Regions from separate parts of the Klebsiella sp. PK18 genome, predicted to be linked through region 2. Evidence: predicted binding sites of a transcription regulator. Region 2 holds the regulator's gene; each other region holds the start of a gene.
The links. Region 2 encodes Fur, which represses iron uptake genes when iron is present. Its sites were predicted from a motif close to ATAATAATGAGAACNACTATCAA; they were not measured.
Positions count from the first base shown of each region.

Region 1: AC3EMD_RS03275 (siderophore-interacting protein) is a predicted target of Fur. The motif match lies at 829-851, and genes of this name have one in related genera.
Region 3: AC3EMD_RS09605 (TonB-dependent siderophore receptor) is a predicted target of Fur. The motif match lies at 962-984, and genes of this name have one in related genera.

Region 1 is NZ_CM173493.1:660,382-662,651, reverse strand. It holds gene AC3EMD_RS03275 (siderophore-interacting protein) at 11-787, opposite strand; gene AC3EMD_RS03270 (PadR family transcriptional regulator) at 1,025-1,579, shown strand; gene ygjG (putrescine aminotransferase) at 1,837-2,270, shown strand, end outside.
Region 2 is NZ_CM173493.1:3,898,996-3,901,265, forward strand. It holds gene ybfE (LexA regulated protein) at 1-163, shown strand, start outside; gene fldA (flavodoxin FldA) at 315-845, shown strand; gene fur (ferric iron uptake transcriptional regulator) at 1,137-1,589, shown strand; gene tcuR (tricarballylate utilization LysR family transcriptional regulator TcuR) at 1,717-2,270, shown strand, end outside.
Region 3 is NZ_CM173493.1:1,971,097-1,973,366, forward strand. It holds gene AC3EMD_RS09605 (TonB-dependent siderophore receptor) at 1-884, opposite strand, end outside; gene AC3EMD_RS09610 (alpha,alpha-trehalase) at 1,145-2,270, opposite strand, start outside.

The DNA of each region.
Region 1 (2,270 bases), 2.4 Mb from region 2:
CGATGGCTTTTTACTTACTGTGCCAGTACGCCTGGGAACGCACCAGCTGCTGATCGATACTCTCGTCTTCAAAGCGCGCCAGCAGCGATTTCACCACCGCGCCTTCGCCGGTCAGCCAGATGAAATAATCCTCCGCCGGCACCTTCACCTGGGCCAGACGCTCGGCGACGAAGGCCGGGTTGTGGCCCACCACCCACTCGATGTTAAAGCCGTCGAGATCCGCCAGATAATCTTTATACGACGCATCGGCGATAGTAACGATGGCCGTCACCTGCGGCCTTGCCGGCAACTGGCGTAATCCCAGCAGACGACGGCGCAGCGCCGGCATGCCGGACTCATCGCAAACATACAGCTGCCAGGCATAATCTTCCGGCACCACCAGCGAGCCGCGCGGGCCGCCGATCACCAGCTTATCGCCCACTTTTGCTTCCAGCGCCCAGCGGCTGGCGATACCGCCATCGTGGATATAGAAATCGTAAGTCAGCTCGTGACGTTCGGCATCGTACAGCGGCGTATAGTCACGAGTGGCAGGCCGCACTCCCTCGCCCCAGTCAATCCCCTCCTCGGTCACCTGCGGCGGGGTAAATGCCGCGCCCGGCTCGGGGAAAAAAAGCTTGGTATGATCGTCAAAGCCGTGAGAAGCGAAGCCTTCCAGCGTCTCGCCTCCCAGCACGATACGCTGGAACGCCGCGCCTGCGCGCTCCACGCGCAGCACCGTCAGCTCACGGAAACGCAGCTCATTGCGGACACGCTGCGGGTACTTGTCTGCTTTGGTTTTTGTCATCATCGATTGCCTTCGTGAACGGTAAATAGATATATCTAAACTTGATGCAAATGATAATGATTGCCAACTAAAAAGAATGCAAGTCTTTTTTTGATATAGTCAAAACAAACCGCATCAAAATCCACAGCCAGAAAATAATTACATATATATCAATATATTAAAAAATAAATAGCAACCAGCATTGCGAACATTCATTTTTTAGATATAAATTAGATATATCAAAAACAGCAGGAGGTAACCATGCGACATCATCATGAAGAGGGGCGTGGGCCACGCGGGCGCCACGGTGATCCCAGCGAACACGGCGACCATGGCCGCCGCGGCGGCGGACGTCGCCAGCGTTTCTTTGGCCACGGTGAACTGCGGCTGATCATTCTGGATATCCTCAGCCGCAACGCCAGCCATGGCTATGAGCTGATCAAAGAGATCGAAACGCTTACCCAGGGGAACTACAGCCCCAGCCCGGGGGTGATCTACCCGACGCTGGATCTGCTCCAGGACCAGGGCCTTATCAGCGTGGAAGATGACAACGGACGTAAAAAAATCGTTATCAGCGAGGAAGGAAAACAGCTGCACGCCGAGAACCAGGAGCACCTGGCCCATATCCAGGAGCGTCTGCAGGCGCGGATGGTCGGCTGCGAGCTGCGCCGGGATCCGCAGATGAAGCGCGCGCTGGAAAACTTCAAAGCGGTCCTCGACCTGAAAGTGAACCAGCAGGCCAGCAGTACCGCCCAGCTCAAGCAGATCATCGGCATTATCGACCGGGCGGCGATGGAGATCTCTCAGCTCGACTAAGCCTCTTTTGTTACCACCGGCTGCCCCGCCCTGGGGCAGCTCGCACCACGACGGATCGCCCCGTTCATCGCCGCCAGGCAGAAAATCTCGTCAGCTCAGGAATAAAACGTGCCAATAGTGGCGCAATGAGATTAAATTTTACACATTTCGTCTTTTACTTTGCATTTATCCCGATTTTCACCGCTTCTGCCGAACTGGCGTAATCCCTGCAATACTTAATCCAGTATCGTGTGATACGTCCGCCCCAGGAGCACATTTTGAACAGGTTACCTTCCAGCGCATCGGCTCTGGCCTGCAGCGCACACGCACTGAATCTCATTGAAAAGCGCACGCTTGATCATGAGGAAATGAAAGCACTTAACCAGGAGGTCAGGGAATACTTTAAAGAGCATGTGAATCCGGGGTTTTTAGAGTATCGAAAATCGGTCACAGCCGGCGGGGATTACGGAGCCGTAGAGTGGCAAGCGGGAGGGTTAAATACGCTTGTCGACACCCAGGGACAGGAATTTATCGACTGCCTTGGTGGGTTTGGCATCTTCAATGTAGGGCACCGTAATCCAGTTGTGGTATCCGCCGTCGAGAATCAACTCGCGAAACAACCGCTTCACAGTCAGGAACTGCTGGATCCGCTACGCGCGATGCTGGCGAAAACCCTGGCAGCCTTAACGCCCGGCAAACTAAAGTACAGTTT
Region 2 (2,270 bases):
CGATAAGGTTCGCGGGCTGAAGCGCGTCGAGTTAAAACTCAACGCCGACGCGGTCGATGCGCTCAATGAACTGGCGGAAGCGCGTAATATGAGCCGCAGCGATCTCATTGAAGAGATGCTGATGACCCAATTGCGCGCCCTGCACAGCCAGGGAAAAGTCTAACTTTCCGCGAAAAATCCGCATTCGTGTAGCAGAGTGTGCAGTCGGGCGTGATTGCTGTTTCCGCGCCCTTGCCTGTTCTGCTATGATTGCCGTTATCTATGGGCATCGCGTCCCTACCACATCATTTAAGTTTCAAGAGGTTATTTTACTCATGGCAATCATCGGCATCTTTTTTGGCAGCGACACCGGCAACACCGAAAATATTGCAAAAATGATTCAAAAGCAGCTTGGTAAAGATGTTGCTGATGTTCACGACATTGCCAAAAGCAGCAAAGAAGACCTGGAAGCCCACGACATTCTGCTGCTCGGTATCCCGACCTGGTACTACGGCGAAGCGCAGTGTGACTGGGACGACTTCTTCCCGACGCTGGAAGAGATCGACTTCAATGGTAAACTGGTGGCGCTGTTCGGCTGTGGCGACCAGGAAGACTACGCAGAATACTTCTGCGACGCGCTGGGCACCATCCGCGACATCATTGAGCCGCGCGGCGCGACCATCGTCGGTCACTGGCCGACAGCCGGGTATCATTTTGAGGCCTCCAAAGGCCTGGCAGATGACGACCACTTCGTCGGCCTCGCCATTGATGAAGACCGCCAGCCGGAGCTGACCAACGAGCGCGTTGAGAAATGGGTGAAGCAGGTTGCCGAAGAGCTGCACCTCGAAGAAATCAAAAACGCCTGATGATTAAGCGGCGCAATCATTGAGTTGCGTCGCATTAATAGACAAAAGCAATCAAACTAATAGCTACAAGTTTTTAACTTTTAATCACATATCTGTACAATGTCCTCTGATTCTACGAGGCACGTGACGCAGTTTGTAGCTGGTGCCTCGTTTTTGACAGCAAACCAGGCCTGATGCTTGCAGTTTTCATTTACCAGTGGCAGTTCTATAATGAGACGCATTACGTCGGGTTAATTTCTGTATGACTTCCGTTGAAGGAAGTAGATCGTTTAGCAACAGGACAGATTCCGCATGACTGACAACAATACCGCATTAAAGAAGGCTGGCCTGAAAGTCACACTTCCTCGACTGAAAATCCTTGAAGTGCTGCAGGAACCGGATAACCATCATGTCAGTGCGGAAGACTTATATAAACGCCTGATCGACATGGGCGAAGAGATCGGTCTGGCGACCGTTTACCGCGTACTCAACCAGTTTGATGATGCCGGTATCGTGACTCGTCATAATTTTGAAGGCGGTAAATCCGTTTTCGAACTGACCCAGCAGCATCACCACGATCACCTGATTTGCCTCGACTGCGGCAAAGTGATCGAATTCAGCGATGACTCGATCGAATTACGCCAGCGTGAAATTGCCTCCCGCCACGGCATCCGCCTGACCAACCACAGTCTGTATCTGTACGGTCATTGTGCGGAAGGTGATTGCCGCGAGGACGAACACGCCCACGACGCGGTGGAAAAATAATTCCCCGCTTCGCTGAGACTGAAAAGCCAACCTGCCGGTTGGCTTTTTTATGGGCGCCTCTGCTGCCCTTACCGCTCTCGTCCCACAGGTGACCTTCCCGCGTCCCCGTTTTGTCCGGAGAGTTGATATGGAACTTCGCCAGCTACGCTATTTTGTGCGCATTGTTGAAACCGGCAGCATGGGGCGCGCCGCGCTTGATCTTAATATCGGCGTCTCGGCGCTCAGCCAGCAGATCGCACGCCTGGAAAACGAACTGGCCATTCGCCTGCTGCAGCGGACCTCCCGCGGGGTCACGCCCACCAGCGCGGGTCTCGCTTTCTACTCGCAGGCACAGCTGGCGCTGCGCCATGCCGATGATGCCATCCTCGCCGCCCGCGAGGCGCGCCTGTCAGGCCACGTTAGCGTCGGCATGGCCCCCAGCACCGCCTCCGTTCTCGGCGTCCCGTTCATCAATGCGATGCGCGAAAGCTATCCCGACGTGCGCCTGCATTTGGTGGAAAGCCTCTCCGGTAATCTGGAGCGGATGATCAACACCCGCCAGCTCGATTTAGCTATCGTTTTCCAGCAGGAAAAGATCCTGCGCTGGAGCGCCAGACCGGTGCTGGAAGAACGCCTGTTCCTGATTGGCACCCATGCGCTGTTGGCCCCCCTGCAGGAGGACCACATCTCCCCTGACCAGCT
Region 3 (2,270 bases), 1.9 Mb from region 2:
CGGCGCTGATAGCCATCTCCCGGATCGCCCTCGTTGGTGCTGGGGGAGAGCTTACGACCATTATGCGCGTAGCGGGTGCCGTCCAGCGGCAAAGAGCCGTGGTAGCCGCCGGAAGGATCTTTTTGCAGATAGGCGCGCAGCAGCAGCGAGGTGTCGCTGTCCGGCTGCCACAGCAGGGAAGGCGAAATCGCGTAGCGCTCTTCGCGGGTATGGTCATACTGCGTGTCGCTGCTGCGGGTCATCCCGATCAGCCGCCATGCCCACTGCTCGTTGATGGCGTCGGTGTAATCGAAGGCCGCGCCTTTGGTATTTTGCGTACCGCCGGTCAGGCGGACGTGGCCCTGCTGGCTAAACTGCGGGCGTTTGGAGGTCAGGTTGACCACGCCGCCCGGCACGCTCTGCCCGTAGAGCGCGGAGGAGGGGCCGCGGATCACATCGACGCGTTCGATAAACCACGGGTCGATTTGCACAACGTTATGACTGCCGCCGTCGCTCATCAGGCGCATACCGTCGAGGAACAGGTTATCGACGTCGCCGCCGTGGTAGCCGCGCAGGGAGATAGCGTCGAACCGGGTCGCGCCGCCGCCGAAGCTGGAGTAGACCCCCGGGGTATATTCCAGCGCCTGGCTGATGGTATTCGCCCCCTGGTCCGCCATCTGCTGGCGGGTGACCACCGACACCGACTGGGCGGTGGTGATTAACGGCTGGTCGGTTTTCGTCGCCCCGAGCGAAGTGCTGGCGCTGTAGCCTTCAGTCGGCGCGCTGGCGGACGCCGGCGGGCTGGCAGTGACCACCACGGTCTCTTCAGCTTGCGCGGTGAGGGGAAGGGCGACCACGAGGGCGTACAGCAGCCTCGGGCGTTTTCGGGAAATAGCCACGTTCATAAGATCATCCTGAACCAACGCGGTCTGGTACTCCTGTACGCCGCCGCGGGAAAAACGAATCTGTCATTGTTCGTTAAAAAGTAATGCGAATTATTATTGTTTGTATTTATGTGATCAAGCGAAAGGTGACCGGTTCAGGGCGATGGGGGGAGTGACGTGCTTCCCGCGGGCCGCAGAGCGGGGCTGCACGGGGACGTTGTCAGCAGGGAGATAACTCCCCCTACTGATTTTGGTAGGGGGAGGGACGGGCCGGAAAAGCGTCAGGCGCCGGTTTTTTGCGCTGCCGCCGGTGCGGGGTCGTTGGCGGCTGGCTTGCTCTGCGCGGAAGGGGCCGCCGCCGGGCGCGTGGCGGGCAGGGCATCGCAGGGTTTCTCCTGCGGGCAGATCAGATCCAGCATCTTCAGGGTGACACCGTTGGTCCAGCCAAAGCCATCCTGTAGCGGATATTCGCCACCGCCGCCGCCGGTCCCGGTCGAGCTTACGTCATACTTCTCCACCAGCTTTTGCTTGCTGTCATAGGTATGCTGAACGTTGCTCAGGAAGCGCCAGCTGACCTCCATGGCGATCTTTTGTTGGCCGTAGTTTTGCAGGCCCTCGACCGCCACCCACTGCAGCGGCGCCCAGCCGTTCGGGGCGTCCCACTGCTGACCGCTGTTGACGGTGGTGGTGGTCAGCCCGCCGGGTTTGAGCAGCCGCGACTCAGCGGCGGCGGCCACTTTCGTCGCCCGCTCGCGTGACGCCGCATTGACGTACAGCGGGAACAGCGCCGCCGCGGTCAGCTGATTGCGCACCTTGCGGGTTTTCAGATCGTAATCGGCGTACCATCCCTCTTTATCATTCCACAGATATTTCTCGATGGCCTGCTGGCGGGCATTAGCCAGCGCATCGTACTGCGTAGCGCCGGCGCTGTCCCCGGATGCCTTGCTGGCGCGGGCGAGGGTTTTCTCCAGATGGAACATCAGGGCATTGAGATCGACCGGGACAATCGAGGTGGTGCGAATGGTGGCGAGCTGCTGCGGATTATCCATCCAGCGGGAGCTGAAATCCCAGCCGGAGGCGGCGGCGGAGCGCAGGTCGCGATAGATCTCGGTTGCCGGACGATTCGGGTTGCTTTTGGCGGTTTTGACGTCGTCAAGCCAGGACTCGGGGCGCGGGGTGTCGTTATCGTCCCAGTAGCGGTTGAGCAGCGCGCCGTCCGCCATCCGCACCGCCCGTTTGTCGGCGCTGCCGGGGGCCAGCGCGTCCGCTCCGGCCATCCAGTAGCGATACTCCTTCTCCAGCTGCGGCTGGTAGGTTTTCAGTACCTGGTCGCCATCGTGCGTCGCCAGCAGGCTCACCATAAAGGAGAAGAAGGGGGGCTGCGAACGGCTGAGGTAATAGGTGCGG